2 regions of the Allobosea sp. 01N443 genome follow, and region 2 is predicted to be linked to the other one. Evidence: predicted binding sites of a transcription regulator. Region 2 holds the regulator's gene; the other holds the start of a gene.

Region 1 (4,982 bases), on a different contig from region 2:
CCGCGCGCAAATTCGAAAACGCTCGCGAGTGCCGCCGCGATCTCGCTGTCCGGCCGCCGGTCCGGCATCAGGATCAGCAGCATGCCTTCCGCGAATTCGCGCAGGTCGGAGAGCGTGAGGATGCATTCGCCCTTCTTCTCGACCTTCATCTTGCCGTGGGTCAGCAGGCGGCAGAGCCTGCCATAGGCGTCGCGATCCTGGGGATAGGCGAGCAGGTCGGGCGTGCCATCGGACAGGACGAGGCGGACCCCGACCGCGAATGTCAGCTTCGTTGTGGCGATACCCCCCTCGCGCATCGCCGCATGGGCCCGCACCACGCCGGCCAGAGAATTGCGGTCGGCGAGCCCGATTCCGGCAAGGTCGAGTTCGGCCGCCCGGCCAACCAGTTCCTCCGGACTCGAGGCTCCGCGCAGGAAGGAGAAGTTGGAGGTAACCGCGAGTTCGGCATAGCGCGCGGCTGGTCCTCCCGGGGCAGCCTCGACCAGGCGATTGTCATTGAGCCCGCTCACGCGAAAAGCCCGTGCATGAACCAGGGTGGATGCGCGGCCTCGCGGCCATAGAGTCCGTCGCGATAAAGCCAGAAGCGCCTCCCGCCCGGCTCTTCGACGCGAAAATAGTCGCGGGTCGGCGCGATCCTGCCCGTCGTCGCCCACCATTCGGCGGCGATCCGCTCCGGCCCCTCCGCCTTGGCGACCTCATGCAGCACGCGCCGCCAGCGGAAACGCGTCGGCGGTCCGTCCGGAATTTCGGCCAGGACCTCGATCGGCTCAGGCCGCGACAGCAGCCGCAGGGGCCGTTCCGGGGCAGCGCTCGGTGCCGGCCAGTCTGGGGAAAGGCCGAGCCGTACAAGCTCGCCATGCCGCAGGGCGGGCACCGCCAGCGCCGCACGCTCGGGATCATGGCTGTCCTGCGCCAGGAAACGCCGCACGCGATCCGGGCCGATCCGGGCCGCGATCGCATCGGCGACCTCCGTCAATGCCCGCTCGGCGGCGGCTTCGTCGGGCTCCTCCTTCCCCCCGGCGGCGAGCGTTCCCTGATCGACGGCGAAAGGCTCGGTCGCACCGGCCGAGAGCCGGATCAGGTCGAAGCCGAAGCCGGGATCGAGCGGGTCCGCCAAGGCATCCAGCTTCAGGGCGAAGAGCCGGTCGAGCGCAGCCGGATCGCGCAACGGCATCCCGGTCTCGATGCCGAGACGGCGCACGGCCCCGTCACTGCGGAAAAAGCTCGCCTCGAACAGTCTTGCGCCTTCGCCCCGCGCTTCCAGCATGCCGGCGAGACTTTCCTCCAGGCCGGCCAGGGCGGCCCGGATACCGGCCTCATGCGCCAGCGGCTCGGCAAAACGCCGCTCCGCCATACAGTCCGGCAGCGGTCGTCGCGGGGACAGCGCCTGCGGCAGGCGGCCAAGCGCCTGGTCGAGCCTGTCGAGCAGGTCGCGGCCGAAACGGGCGGCCAGCGGCGCGCGCGGCCGCGTCTCCAGATCGGCGATATGGGTGAGGCCCATGCGCGCGAGCCCGTGCTGCCGTGCCGCCTCCAGTCCAAGCGCCGCGGTCGGCAAGGGCCACAGGGCCTCGCTCTCCCCGTCCGGCGGCACGATGCCGCCGCGCCCATAGCGCGCGACACCCCAGGCGGCGCGCGCCGTCCCGGCAATGGCGGCGCGCAGCGTAAAGCCCTGTCGTTTCAGCCGAAGCAGGCAGTCGCGGCCAAGCGCGGCCTCGCCGCCAAAGAGATGGGTGCAGCCCGAGATATCGAGCAGCAATCCATCCTCGCCATCGAGCGCGACCAGCGGTGTATAGCGGTCGCACCAGTCGGCAACGGCGTAGAGCAGGGCCGCATCGGCCGCCCTGTCCTCCTCGACCACGACCAGCCGCGGGATCATCGCCCGCGCATCGGCCAGCGCCATGGTCGCATGAAGGCCGAGACGTTCGGCTTCGACATCGAGGCTCGTCAGCCGGAAGGCGCCCTTCGCCTTGCCCACCACAACAAGAGGACCAGGATCATCCGCTGGCCCGCCGGGCTGCGGGCCAGGCCTCTGCGATATTGCCCGAACGGATGCGCCCTGGCTGCGTCTGATCCGGTCGATGGGCAGGCGCGGGAACCAGAGCGACAGGAAGCGGCTCGCGGAAGCTATACGCATGACTGTCCCACTCCATCACCCACTGCCCTGTCGCCCCATGCCGGTTGCGCAGCACCGTGACCGCAAAACTCGGCCGGCCCGGCCCATGCGCTCTCATCCGCCCCTCCGAAGGCGCCGCCGAAACCGACCAGCGGATCGTCGCCGCGCTTGGAGCAGGACTGCTTCCCAGCCGCAGGAGAAAAGCCGTCGCGCCGGCATCCCGCGCCGCCAGGACGAGACGCCGGCTGGCCGTGAGATCGAGGCAGGCCGGCGCACCTTCGAGCTCGATCACCACCGCGCCGATACCCGAGCGCGGGTCATTGCCGCGCGGAAAGGCGTCGCCCGCCGCCTTCAGCACGGCAAGCGGATCGCGCCCCCGCACCGCAAGCACCCGGTCGGGATCGAGCCCGAACGCTGCAAGCCCCGGCGCATAGAGTTCGCCCCCTTCCGCGCCGGCGGAATCCTGCCGCAGCCAGACGACCGGCCGCCGCTCCAGCCGCGCGATCAGCCCGGCGACGAAGCCCGTCGCCGCCGGAGCCTGATGCGCCGCAGCCACGATCTCGTGCAGGGCATGGCGGCGCAGCGGCCCCAGCGCCGCATCGGCCGCCGCGTGGCCAAGGCTGAAGCTCGCCTCCCCGCCCAGCGAGACGGAGACGCTTTCCAAACCGGCAATGCTTCGCCGCAGCGCGGCGACGGCATGATCGCTCACGTCTTGGCACTCCAAATGTTCCTATTTTGTTCTTTATGACTCCGCCGCCTCAGACGAGTCAACAGCCTCCGTGACGCCCCGCCCCATAGCCCCCGATCCTGCTGTCACGGCCCTGTCATCTGTCGCCGATACCGGTTTGCGCACTGCAAGAGAGCATGAGCTCCGGACTGCGCCTCGCCCATGTCCGGATGTCGRCATGCTCGCTCCTCGATGGGAAGACCGTTCATGCTGCGTATCGAAGGCCTGACCAAGCGCTTCAGCGGCAAAGCCGCCGTGGACAATGTCTCGCTGTCGATCCCGAAGGGCGAAATGGTCGGCGTCATCGGCCGCTCCGGCGCCGGCAAGTCGACCCTGCTGCGCATGATCAACCGCTTGGCGGAGCCGAGTTCCGGCCGCCTGATCAGCGACGAGCGCGATGTCACCGCATTGAAGGGCCCCGAACTGCGCGCCTGGCGTCGCGACACCGCGATGATCTTCCAGCAGTTCAATCTCGTCGGCCGCCTCGACGTGCTGACCAATGTCCTGCTTGGCCGGCTCAATCACCGCTCGGCCTTCCTGACGCTGGTGAAGAGCTTCTCGCCGGACGACAAGATCCGCGCCATCGCCGCACTCGAGCGTCTCGACATGGGCCATCTTCTGGCCCAGCGCGCCGAGACCCTCTCGGGCGGCCAGCAGCAGCGCGTCGCGATCGCCCGCGCCCTGGTCCAGGAGCCGAAGGTCATTCTCGCCGACGAGCCGATCGCTTCGCTCGATCCGCGCAACACCCAGGTCGTGATGGATGCGCTCTTCCGCATTAATCGCGAGGACGGCATCACCGTGATCTGCAATCTGCATGATCTCGATATCGCGGCGAAATATTGCGACCGACTGATCGGCATGGCCGCAGGCAAGGTCGTGTTCGACGACGTGCCGCAGGCGCTGACCCGCGAGATCGCGGCCGAACTTTACGGCATCGAGGCCAAGGATGCCGGCGCCGAGGCGCTCGACGCGCTCGATGCCATCGCCATCGCCGAAGCCAAGCGCGCCAAGCAGACCGCGGCCTGAGCCGAGTTCAAGCCCGGCCAGGACCGCTCACACCTGAAAAGACCGCCAACAGCCTTCAACAGGAGCAAACCATGCTGACCCGTCGTCATACCCTCACGCTCGCCGCCGCCGGCCTGGCCGCGACGCTCGCCGCTCCCGCCTTCGCGCAGGACTGGAAAGCCAAGTATCCGGAGCTGATCTTCGCCATCATCCCGTCCGAGAACGCGTCTGGCGTCGTCGAGCGCTACACCCCCTTCGTCAACTACCTCGCGAAGGAACTCGGCACCAAGGTGACGCTGCGCATCGCCAACGACTATGCCGCGATCATCGAAGGCCAGCGCGCCGGCAACATCCATATCGGCATGTACGGCCCCGCCTCCTTCGCCCGCGCCCGCATGACCGGCGCCAAGGTCGATGCCTTCGCGATCGAGACCAATCTCGACGGCACCAAGGGCTACCACTCCGTCTTCTACGTGAAGAAGGACTCGCCCTATCAGAAGGTCGAGGACCTGAAGGGCAAGAATCTCGGCCTCGTCGATCCCAATTCCACCTCTGGCAACAATGTGCCGCGCTTCGTGCTCGACGGCATGAAGATCGAGCCCGAGACCTTCTTCGGCAAGGTCGTCTATACCGGCAGCCACGAGAACGCGGTCATCGCGCTCGGCCAGGGCACCGTCGACATCGCCGCCAACTGGTGGAACGACGAGCAGGAATCCAACCTGCAGCGCATGGCCCGCAAGAACATGGTCAAGGCCGACGATTTCCGGATCATCTACAAGTCCGAGCAGATCGTGAACTCGCCGATGGCCTATCTTTCCGACCTGCCGGAGCCGCTCAAGGCCTCGATCCGCGACGCCGTCCTCAACCTCGCCACCAAGGACAAGGTCGCCTTCGACAAGATCTATGAAGGCAAGCAGGGCCCGCTCGTCGCGGTCGACAACAAGGCCTACGACCCGATCATCGAACTGAACAAGTTCGTCGACGCGCTCCGCAAGAAGAAGTCTTCGTAAGCGCTTACCCGCCGACCGTCATGGCCAGGTTTATCCCGGCCATGACGGAGTGGCGTCCCGCCGCGACTGGCGAACCCCGCGACGGAACCAACATGACCCTGACGATCGATCGCAACGACCCCACCAT
Region 2 (10,420 bases):
CTTGGCGCCTGCGAGGTCTGCGCCGCCGCCGCCGTGCTCTTCGTACTGCTGCCCGGCGGCTATGGGCTGGAATATCCGGCTTTCCTGGCGGCCTATGTCTTCGCTTGCCTGATCGGCATCGCCGCCCATACGCCCGGCGGGTTGGGAGTCTTCGAGGCGACGATGCTCGTCGCGCTCAACCGACTGCCCTATGGTCATGTGCTTGGAGCCTTGCTGCTCTTCCGCATCATCTACTACCTGCTGCCCTTCATCCTGGCGCTGGTGATGCTGGCGCTGCACGAAATGATCCGCCGCATTAAGCGCCACGATATCTAGGGTGCCGCCCCTTCAGATCATCTGACCTGATCTCGTATCCGGTCAGATGATCCGACTGCTGTGATTGCCGCGTCTTTCTCGAAAGCCGACGCTTTAGCGGCTGCTGCGCGCTGCGTAGGCGACCTGGCGGCTGCTGCGCTTGTGCCCATACCAGGAGGCCTCGCGCGCGCCGACATCCGCATGGACGATGCCGTTCGAATAGGAACCGACGCCGCCGGTGCTCGCGAGGGCCTTGGCGGCAGCGACCGCGCTGCGTGTAGAGGCGGCTAGTGGCCTGAAGTCGATCGCCTTTCCGCTATAATGCTGCGAGTTCCGGGCATGGCGACCGCCGCAGGTCGAGGTGATCTTGATCGGGCCGATCTTGGCGACCAACTCGCTGATCATCGCCAGGGTTTCCGGTTTGAGGCAGCCCAACCCCTTCACTTGCGGTTGGAAGGAAACCTTGCCGGCGGGGACATTGGCTTGGGCGGTCGCAGGGAGGCATACTGCAACGCATGCAGCCAAGATAAAATGACGCATAAAAGACTCAACAAGACTAGGGAGAATGGAAGGCTCAAGCCACCAAATTCTTGGTCTGGCTGACCAGTTCCATGTCCGAATAGTGTCCGTAGAAGGCCAAAAGATGGCTGGCCATGCCGATGGTCATCGTTACATCGATTGAGCATCATTATCAGTAGCCTTTCCAAGTCCGATGTTGTCTCAATAAAACGATGATAATTGGCTGAAAATACATTCTTGATCTGAGCGAGAGCGGCCGGTCGCAATTCCGATCATGGTCGAGACAGCCTCGGCCTCCGCGGCGCCCGGCGCGTCGCCGATAGTGACCACCCAAGCGCGCTTCGTTCCTGCTGAGATCCTGGATGGCGTGGATTTCGCCCAGTGTCGCCGCGCGCTGTGGGGGGCCTCGCAAGTGCGGGGGGCATCTCGCCCGGAGCGATTGGCAGAGCGCGTGCCAGCCCCTATGAGGGCGCCAGCTTCCTCCTGATAGGCATGTTCACATGGTCGATGTCGTCGATCCCCACGCGCCGGCCACTGCAGCGCTGATCGAGGCGCTGGGTTCCGCCGTGGTGCTGCTCGATGCGCAAGGGGTGGCGCAGGCACTGAGCCCAGCGATGCGCGCGCTCATTCCGGCGCTCGAACGCGGCCAGTCGCTCACGCTCGTCCTGCGCGACCCCGACCTGATCGACGCGATCGAGCAGGTTTCGCGCCGTGGAGGGCGCCGGGTCATCGAGTTGGTCGAGCGCGTGCCGGTCGAGCGCACATTCCGCATCCACATCGCAGCTTTGACCGGCGGCGTCTGGCGTAATCCCGTGGTGCTGACCTTCGAGGATCTGAGTGAGCTGCGCGTCACGGAACGCATGCGCGTCGATTTCGTGGCGAATGCCAGCCACGAACTGCGCACGCCGCTCGCCTCCCTTCTCGGCTTCGTCGAGACCCTGCAGGGACCGGCGCGCAACGATACCGGCGCGCGCGACCGCTTTCTCGCCATCATGCGCGAACAGGGTCTGCGCATGGCGCGGTTGGTCGACGATCTGCTTTCGCTCTCGCGCATCGAGCTGCGCGCCCATCTCGCGCCGGACACGCCTGTCGATCTCTCCGCGATTTCGCGCGAGATCGTCGACTCGCTCACCCTGATGGCACGCGAGCGCAAGGTGGCGTTGAAGCTCGAGACGCCGACCCAGCCGGTCCAAGTCGCGGGGGACCGCGACGAGTTGCTGCGGCTGATGGAGAACCTCGTCGAGAACGCCATCAAATATGGCCGTGAGGGCGGCGTGGTTGCAATCAATGTGGTCGAGGGCGCGAGCGAAGCCAGCGTCAGCGTTCGTGACGACGGGCCAGGCATCCCGCCCGAGCATCTGCCCCGCCTCACCGAACGCTTCTATCGTGTCGACACGGCCGCGAGCCGCGAGGCCGGCGGCACGGGCCTTGGTCTCGCCATCGTCAAGCACATCGTGTTACGCCATCGCGGCCGTCTCACCATCGAGAGCGAGTACGGCAAGGGCGCCCTCTTCAAGGCGATCCTGCCGCGCCTCGGCGCGATGATGCGGAGCCCGTCCTGACCAATGTGACGGCGAACGTGACGGTCTGTCATCTGTCTGTCACATGGAAGGTGTTCTAGCGGGGCTGCTAAAGACTGCGACCCAGACGAGGACTCCTCTAATGCGCAAAATTCTCATTCTCGCGGCTGCGACGATCGGCTTGGCCGGCGTTGCCCAGGCCGCCGACATTACCGGCGCGGGCGCGACCTTCCCTTTCCCGATCTACTCGAAATGGGCTGAAGCTTATAAGAAGGAGACCAATATCGGTCTCAACTATCAGTCGATCGGCTCAGGCGGCGGTATCCGGCAGATCAAGGCCAAGACGGTTGCGTTCGGCGCGACCGATGCCCCGCTCAAGGGCGAGGACCTGACCAAGGACGGCCTGATCCAGTTCCCGACCGTCATGGGTGGCGTCGTTCCGGCCGTCAACATTGCCGGCGTCGAGCCGGGCAAGCTGAAGCTCACCGGCGCGATCATCGCCGACATCTATCAGGGCACCATCAAGAAGTGGAACGATCCCAAGATCGTCGCCATCAATGCCGGCCTGACCCTGCCTGACGCCAACATCAACCCGGTCTATCGTTCGGACGGCTCGGGCACGACCTTCGTCTTCACCGACTATCTCTCGCGCGTTTCGCCGGACTGGAAGTCGAAGATCGGCACCAACACGGCCGTGCAGTGGCCGGTCGGCATCGGCGGCAAGGGCAATGAGGGCGTCTCGGCCTCCGTCAAGCAGGTCGCGAACTCGATCGGCTATGTCGAGTACGCCTATGCCAAGCAGAACAAACTGGCCCATGCGCTGGTCGAGAACGCCGACGGCCAGTTCCCGGCTCCGGACGACAAGTCCTTCCAGGCCGCTGCCGCCAATGCGAACTGGAACGAGGCTCCCGGCTTCGGCATCTCGTTGAACAACCAGAAGGGCGCCCAGGCCTGGCCGATCACCTCCGCCACCTTCCTGCTCGTCCATGCCAAGCCGGAGAAGCCCGAAGAGGTGCAGTCCGCGCTGAAATTCGTCGACTGGGCCTTCAAGAACGGCGACAAGCTCGCGCTCGATCTCGACTACGTGCCGCTCCCGGCCAACGTCAAGGATCAGGTCCGCGCCGCCTGGAAGGGCGCCACCGACCCGGCTGGCAAGCCGATCTTCTGATCCATGCTATGACGCGAGGCGGGTTGTTCCCGCCTCGCGTTCGACTTTGTGAGACCCGTTTCCTCGTGCTTCTTATGCGACCGGAGTAACCACGGATGGCTGCCGTGACAGACCAGATGGCCGCGCCCGGCGCGCCCGCCATTCGCCGCACTCCAAAGGGCACCTTCGACATTGTCTTCCGCAATGCCAGCCGGGCCGCCGCGCTCTTCGTGCTGGTGCTGCTCGCGGGCATCATCGCCTCGATGATCATCGGCGGCTGGCCCGCCTTCCGCGAATTCGGCCTTGGTTTCATCACGTCCAGCGTCTGGGACACCCAGAACGAGCAGTATGGCGCCTGGCCTGCCATCGTAGGCACCTTGTCGACCGCGCTGATCGCGCTGGTCCTTGGCGTGCCGCTCTCGCTCGGCATCGCCGTCTACCTCACCCAGCTCGCGCCGCCCTGGTTCAAGCGCCCGGTCTCGACGACGATCGAGCTGCTCGCCGCCGTGCCCTCGATCATTTACGGCATGTGGGGTCTCTTCGTTTTCGTGCCGCTCTTCGCGGCCTATGTGCAGATCCCGGTCTCGAACATCGTCGAAGGCATTCCGCTGGTCGGCACCGTGCTGTATTCGCGCTCGCCCTCGGGGCTCGGCATCCTGACGGCCGGCATCATCCTCGCCTTCATGATCATCCCCTTCATCGCCTCGATCACCCGCGACATGCTGGAGCAGATCCCGTCCGTGCTGCGTGAGAGCGCCTATGGCATCGGCGCCACGACCTGGGAGGTCGTGCGCCATGTGCTGGTGCCGCAGGCCGGCGTCTCGATCATCGGCGCGATCATGCTCGGTCTTGGCCGCGCGCTTGGCGAGACCATGGCGGTGACCTTCGTCGTCGGCAATGCCAACCGGCTTTCGGCCTCGATCATGGACCCCGGCTCGACCATTGCCTCGCGCATCGCCAACGAATTCAACGAGGCGATGGGCCTGCAGCTCAACGCGCTGATCGCGCTCGGCTGCATCCTCTTCTTCGTCACCTTCGTCGTCCTCGTGATCGCGCGTATCCTTGTCGCGCGCGTCAAGTCCTTCTGAGCGGAGCCTGGCCATGAACAGCGCCGTCACCCCGCCCGCAACGACGCCTCATCAGGTCTGGGGCCGCGTCCGCCCCGCGCGCCGCACCGCGGATCGGGCGATGAAGATCATCGCCACCAGCTTCACCCTTCTCGCCATCTTCGTGCTGTTCTGGATTCTCGGCATGCTGCTCGTGAAGGGGATCGGCGGGCTCTCCGTCGCGACCTTCACCCAGGTGACGCCCGGTCCCGGCAGCGAGGGGGGCGGCCTTGCCAACGCCATTGTCGGCTCGATCGTGCTGACCTTCCTCGGCATCGCCGTGGCGACGCCGGTGGGCGTGCTCGCCGGCACCTACCTTGCCGAATACGGCAAGGGCTCCAAGCTCGCGGACCTGATCCGTTTCATCAACGACATCCTGCTCTCGGCGCCGTCGATCCTGATCGGCCTCTTCGTCTACGTCATCCTGGTCGAGCCATTCCGCGGCTATTCCGGCTGGGCCGGCGGCGTGGCGCTGGGCATCATCGCGATCCCGGTGATCGTGCGCACCACCGAGGACATGCTGCGCCTCGTGCCGAGCTCGTTGCGTGAAGCCGGTGCTGCGCTCGGCGCCCCGCCTTCGGTCGTCATCACCAGCGTGACCTGGCGGGCGGCGAAATCCGGCATGGTCACCGGTATCCTGCTGGCCCTGGCGCGCATCGCCGGCGAGACGGCGCCGCTGATCTTCACTGCGCTGAACAACAATTTCTGGTTCTCGCCCAGCCTCGTCGGCGGCGTCTCCAACCTGCCGGTGACGATCTACCAGTTCGCCTCCGCCCCCTATGAGAACTGGCAGCAACTCGCCTGGGCCGGTTCGCTGATCATCACCGTCTCGATCCTGTGCCTCTCGCTTATCGCCCGCCGTATCGTGCGGGGCGGCAAATGAACGGCCTTAAACCCTCGTCGCGTTCGATCTGAAGGAACAAGTCGATGCTTTCGACGCTGGAACTGAGCCCGCAAGCGCTTGATGCCGAGGCCCCCGTCCGGATCGCGGTCAAGAACCTCGATTTCTACTACGGCGAGCACAAGGCGCTGAAGAACATCAATCTCGACTTCCGGGACCGCCATGTCACGGCCCTGATCGGACCGTCGGGCTGCGGCAAGTCGACCCTGCTGCGCATTTTCAACCGGATCTACTCGCTTTATCCCGAGCAGCGCGCCACCGGCGAGATCCTGCTCGACGGCCGCAACGTCATCAGCAACGATATCGATGTGAACGAGCTGCGCTCGCGCGTCGGCATGGTGTTCCAGAAGCCGACGCCCTTCCCGATGTCGATCTACGACAATGTCGCATTCGGCATCCGCCTCTACGAGAAGCCACCGAAATCCGAGCTCGATGACCGCGTCGAGGGTGCGCTGCGCCGTTCCGCGCTCTGGGACGAGGTCAAGGACAAGCTGAAGACCTCCGGCATGGGCCTGTCCGGCGGCCAGCAGCAGCGCCTCTGCATTGCGCGGACCATTGCCCAGAAGCCGGAAGTCATCCTGTTCGACGAGCCGACCTCGGCGCTCGATCCGATCTCGACCGGCAAGATCGAGGACCTGCTCGAGCAGCTCAAGACCGACTTCACCATCGTCATCGTCACCCACAACATGCAGCAGGCGGCGCGTATCTCGCAGTACACCGCCTTCATGTATCTCGGTGAGGTGATCGAATTCGACGCCACCAACACCATCTTCATGAACCCGCACAAGAAGCAGACGCAGGACTACGTCACCGGCCGCTTCGGCTGAACCGGCGCCCAGCCTTCCAACTGCTTTGCCGACAAAGGATACGCCGCGATGACTGATCACATCGTCCGCTCATATGATGCCGATCTCGAGGGGATCCGCCGCAGCCTGGCCGAGATGGGGGGCATGTCGGAGCGCATGCTCGGCGATTCGACAGTCGCCCTGGTGCGCCGCGACACCGGGCTGGCACAGAAGGTCATCAGCGCCGACCAGCGCCTCGACAATCTGCAGCGCGAGGTAGAGGAGAAGGCGGTGCTCACCATCGCCCGGCGCCAGCCGCTCGCCAACGACCTGCGCGAGCTGATCTCCGCCATCCGCATCGCCGCCGATATCGAGCGTGTCGGCGATCTCGCCAAGAATATCGCCAAGCGCGCGGTCGCCATCTCCGGCCAGTTCCAGCCGCCGTCGCGCGCGGTCGTCGGCCTCGAGCATATGAGCCGCCTGGTTCAGGCCCAGCTCAAGGACGTGCTCGACGCTTACGCCGTCAGCAACGAGCAGAAGGCCATGGAGGTCTGGCGCCGCGACGATGAGATCGACGCGCTCTATACCTCGCTCTTCCGCGAGCTGCTCACCTATATGATGGAAGACCCGCGCAACATCACCTTCTGCACGCATCTCCTGTTCTGCGCCAAGAATGTCGAGCGCATCGGCGACCACACCACCAACATCGCCGAGACGATCCACTATCTCGTCACGGGCGAAGCCTTGGACGCAGCCCGCCCGAAGCTCGACACGACCAATATCCTTCTGGACGCCGCCACCGGTGAGTGACCGGCGCCCGACACCTTTGGGACCGAGTGAGACATGCCTGCACGCATCCTGATCGTTGAGGACGAAGAGCCGCTGACCCTGTTGCTGCGCTACAATCTCGAAGCCGAGGGCTTCGAGGTCGACAGCGTCGCGCGTGGCGACGATGCCGAGCTGCATCTGCGCGATCATACGCCGGACCTCGTGCTGCTCGACTGGATGCTGCCGGGCCTTTCCGGCATCGAGCTCTGCCGGAGGCTGCGGACCCGTCGCGATACCGAGCGGGTGCCGATCATCATGCTCACCGCCCGCGGCGAGGAAACCGAGCGTGTGCGCGGCCTCGCCACCGGGGCCGACGACTATGTCGTCAAGCCGTTCTCGCTGCCCGAGCTGATCGCCCGCATCCAGGCGTTGCTACGCCGCGCCAAGCCGGGTCATGTCGCCGGCCTGTTGGCCGCCGGCGATCTCGAACTCGACCGCACCACCCGCCGTGTCCGCCGCTCAGGCAGCGAGCTGCATCTCGGCCCGACCGAGTTCCGCCTGCTCGAATTCCTGATGCAGGCGCCGGGGCGGGTCTATTCCCGGGCCCAGCTGCTCGACGCGGTCTGGGGCCGCGACGTCTATATCGACGAGCGCACCGTCGACGTCCATGTCGGCCGGCTGCGCAAGGCGATCACTCCTGACAACGCCAAGGACCCGCTGCGGACCGTGCGCGGTGCCGGCTATGCCTTCGACGAGACCTTTGCGCGGAGCTGAGACTTGGATCATCGGGGACTTGGATCATCGGGCCGGATATCGAATCCGCCCGACGATCTAACCGTCTATGGTTGCATCGGCCTTCCCGAAAACCGCAATCCACCTTTCGGGCCGATACCCTAGCGCGGCCCTGCGATAATAATCGCCGCGCCGGCGAGGCAGATCAGCCCACCGATAATGTCCCAGCGGTCGGGGCGAAAGCCTTCCACGGCCCAGAGCCAGGCGAGCGAACTGACGATGTAGACGCCGCCATAGGCGGCATAGGCCCGTCCGGCGGCTTCGCTCTCCGCCAGCGTCAGCAGCCAGYCGAACAGGGCGAGCGAAAACAGTCCGGGTACGAGCCACCAGATGGGCTTGTCGAGCCGGAGCCAGCCCCAGAACGCGAAACAGCCGGCGATTTCGAGAATGGCTGCGCCGAAATAGGCGGCGATGGTCGGCATGGTTCGTCCCTGTCGATGGCCTTCGGGGCGGGATTACCCTTGACCGCAGGGCGCGCTGACGGCAAGCCGGACCGATGCCCACACATCACGTCGCCATTATTGGAGCAGGGCCCTCCGGGCTGATCGCGGCCGAGCGCCTTGCGGCAGCCGGGGACACCGTCACGATCTACGATCGCATGCCCTCGCCGGCCCGCAAATTCCTGCTGGCCGGGCGCGGCGGATTGAACCTTACCCATTCCGAACCGCTCGACAGGTTCCTGCCCCGCTATCGCGATGCGCAAGCCTGGCTGGAGCCGGCCATTCGCGCCTTCCCGCCACAATCCCTGCGCGACTGGGCCGATGCGCTCGGGCAGGACACGTTCGTCGGCAGCAGCGGCCGCGTCTTCCCGCGCGCCATGAAGGCCTCGCCCCTGCTGCGGGCATGGCTGCGCCGGCTCGATGGTCTCGGCGTCGCCTTCGCGCCTGGGCAGCGCTGGACCGGCTGGAGCGAAGCGGGAGCTCTGACGTTCCGGAGCCGCGATGGCGCCGATGTCGAGGCGCGGCCCGACGCGACGCTGCTCGCGCTCGGCGGTGCGAGCTGGCCACGGCTGGGTTCGGATGGTGGCTGGGCACCCTTGTTGGCGGCGCGCGGCGTTGCGATCGCGCCGCTGCGCCCGGCCAATGGCGGTTTCACGGTCGATTGGTCCCAGACCATGCGAGAGCGTTTTGCCGGAGTACCGTTGAAGCGCATCGTCCTGAGCTTCGGCGGCCAATCCGTGCCCGGCGAGGCGATGATCGATGCGACGGGTCTGGAAGGCGGCGCGGTCTATGCACTCTCTGCCCCGATTCGCGAGACGATCCTGCGCGAGGGCAGGGCGGTCATCACCATCGATCTGAGGCCCGATCACGAGGCGGCACTGCTGGTCCAGCGCCTCGCGCATCGTCGCAAGGGCGTGACGCTGAGCAATCATCTGCGCAAGGCTGCAGGTCTTGCTCCATCCGCGATTGCGCTGCTGCGCGAAGCGGCGAAGGGGCCACTCCCCGAAGACGCGGAGAGGCTGGCCGCACTGATCAAGGCCGCGCCTCTGGTGCTCACCGGTCTCAGACCGATCGAGCGGGCGATCTCCACCGCCGGTGGCGTCGCCGCGGCCGAGGTCGAGGAAGGCTTCATGCTGAAACGCTTGCCCGGTACCTTTGTCGCAGGCGAGATGCTGGATTGGGAGGCGCCGACCGGCGGCTATCTGCTGCAGGCCTGTTTCGCGACCGGAGTCGCAGCTGCAGCAGGGATTCAGGCCTGGCTCGCGGATAGCTGAACGATCGCCTCAGGAGATCGCGATGATCTCGACCGCCTCAGTGCCGATGCTGACGCTCTCGCCAATGCCCTTGCCCATCAGCGCGCTCGCCAACGGCGCGACATAGGGCAGCGTTCCGTGTGCCGGATCGGCCTCGTCCTCGCCGACCAGCCGCCAGTTCTGCTCGCGCCCATCGGCCCGGCGGATCGTCACTGTCGAGCCGAAGCGGACGATGTCGTGCCTTTCCTGCGCAGGGGCCAGCTTGGCGCTGGCGCGCCGCGCCGCCCAGTAGCGGAACTCGCGCCGCGTCTGAGCGATCTCGGTGCGGTCGCCTCCGGCCAGCGCCGCCGCGTGTTCGTCATGCCAGCGCGCCAGCTGGGCCTCGATCTGTGCGAGCCCCTCAGGCGTCACGAGGTTCGGGTGAGGCGAGACTGGCCGGTCCGGCAGCTCGTCCAGGGTCCCTCTTTCCTCTGCTTCCTTGACGAAGGCGCGAGTCATTCTGGCCTCCTCCTATTGATCTCGGCACATCCGGCGAACCGGACCACAGCTTTCAGTGTTACGTCCTCACGACTGCTTGCGATGCAGCGCCAACCCGATGCTGGAATCTGAAGCGGCGATCACTTGGAGATGGGGATCAGGCACTGCCGAAGACAAGACCCGAACAGTCTACACCCCCGTGTCCGGCCGCACCATCAAGAGCAGAGCCATCGCGCGCTGCCCCTGGCCCCCGATCACGAGCGCAGTCCCGTTCCCAAGGGGGCAGCCGATGCCGGAAGAGCGCCGCGCTTGCGTCGGGCCGTCCGTCGCGGCCACCTTGATCCTGAGTTGCGAGACCCGACGGCGATCGTTGCGCGCGCAGGCTTCGATTGACTGACGTATAGCCCAATGATTATGA

What was found. The regulator PhoB, encoded in region 2, activates phosphate uptake and scavenging genes when phosphate is short. The targets are predictions, from matches to a motif close to TGTCATNNANCTGTCAT.
Region 1: the regulator PhoB is predicted to act here: its motif matches at 2,925-2,941, upstream of phnC (phosphonate ABC transporter ATP-binding protein).

Annotation. Positions count from the first base shown of each region.
Region 1 is NZ_JBFTRC010000004.1:10,325-15,306, reverse strand. It holds gene AC1DRP_RS02355 (error-prone DNA polymerase) at 1-509, opposite strand, end outside; gene AC1DRP_RS02350 (Y-family DNA polymerase) at 506-1,975, opposite strand; gene AC1DRP_RS02345 (ImuA family protein) at 1,995-2,822, opposite strand; gene phnC (phosphonate ABC transporter ATP-binding protein) at 3,048-3,866, shown strand; gene phnD (phosphonate ABC transporter substrate-binding protein) at 3,938-4,855, shown strand; gene phnE (phosphonate ABC transporter, permease protein PhnE) at 4,948-4,982, shown strand, end outside.
Region 2 is NZ_JBFTRC010000002.1:32,931-43,350, reverse strand. It holds gene AC1DRP_RS01210 (lysylphosphatidylglycerol synthase domain-containing protein) at 1-315, shown strand, start outside; gene AC1DRP_RS01205 (hypothetical protein) at 409-699, opposite strand; gene AC1DRP_RS01200 (ATP-binding protein) at 1,314-2,375, shown strand; gene pstS (phosphate ABC transporter substrate-binding protein PstS) at 2,476-3,501, shown strand; gene pstC (phosphate ABC transporter permease subunit PstC) at 3,597-4,568, shown strand; gene pstA (phosphate ABC transporter permease PstA) at 4,582-5,469, shown strand; gene pstB (phosphate ABC transporter ATP-binding protein PstB) at 5,514-6,314, shown strand; gene phoU (phosphate signaling complex protein PhoU) at 6,363-7,082, shown strand; gene phoB (phosphate regulon transcriptional regulator PhoB) at 7,116-7,814, shown strand; gene AC1DRP_RS01165 (YnfA family protein) at 7,934-8,254, opposite strand; gene AC1DRP_RS01160 (TIGR03862 family flavoprotein) at 8,329-9,546, shown strand; gene greA (transcription elongation factor GreA) at 9,556-10,023, opposite strand.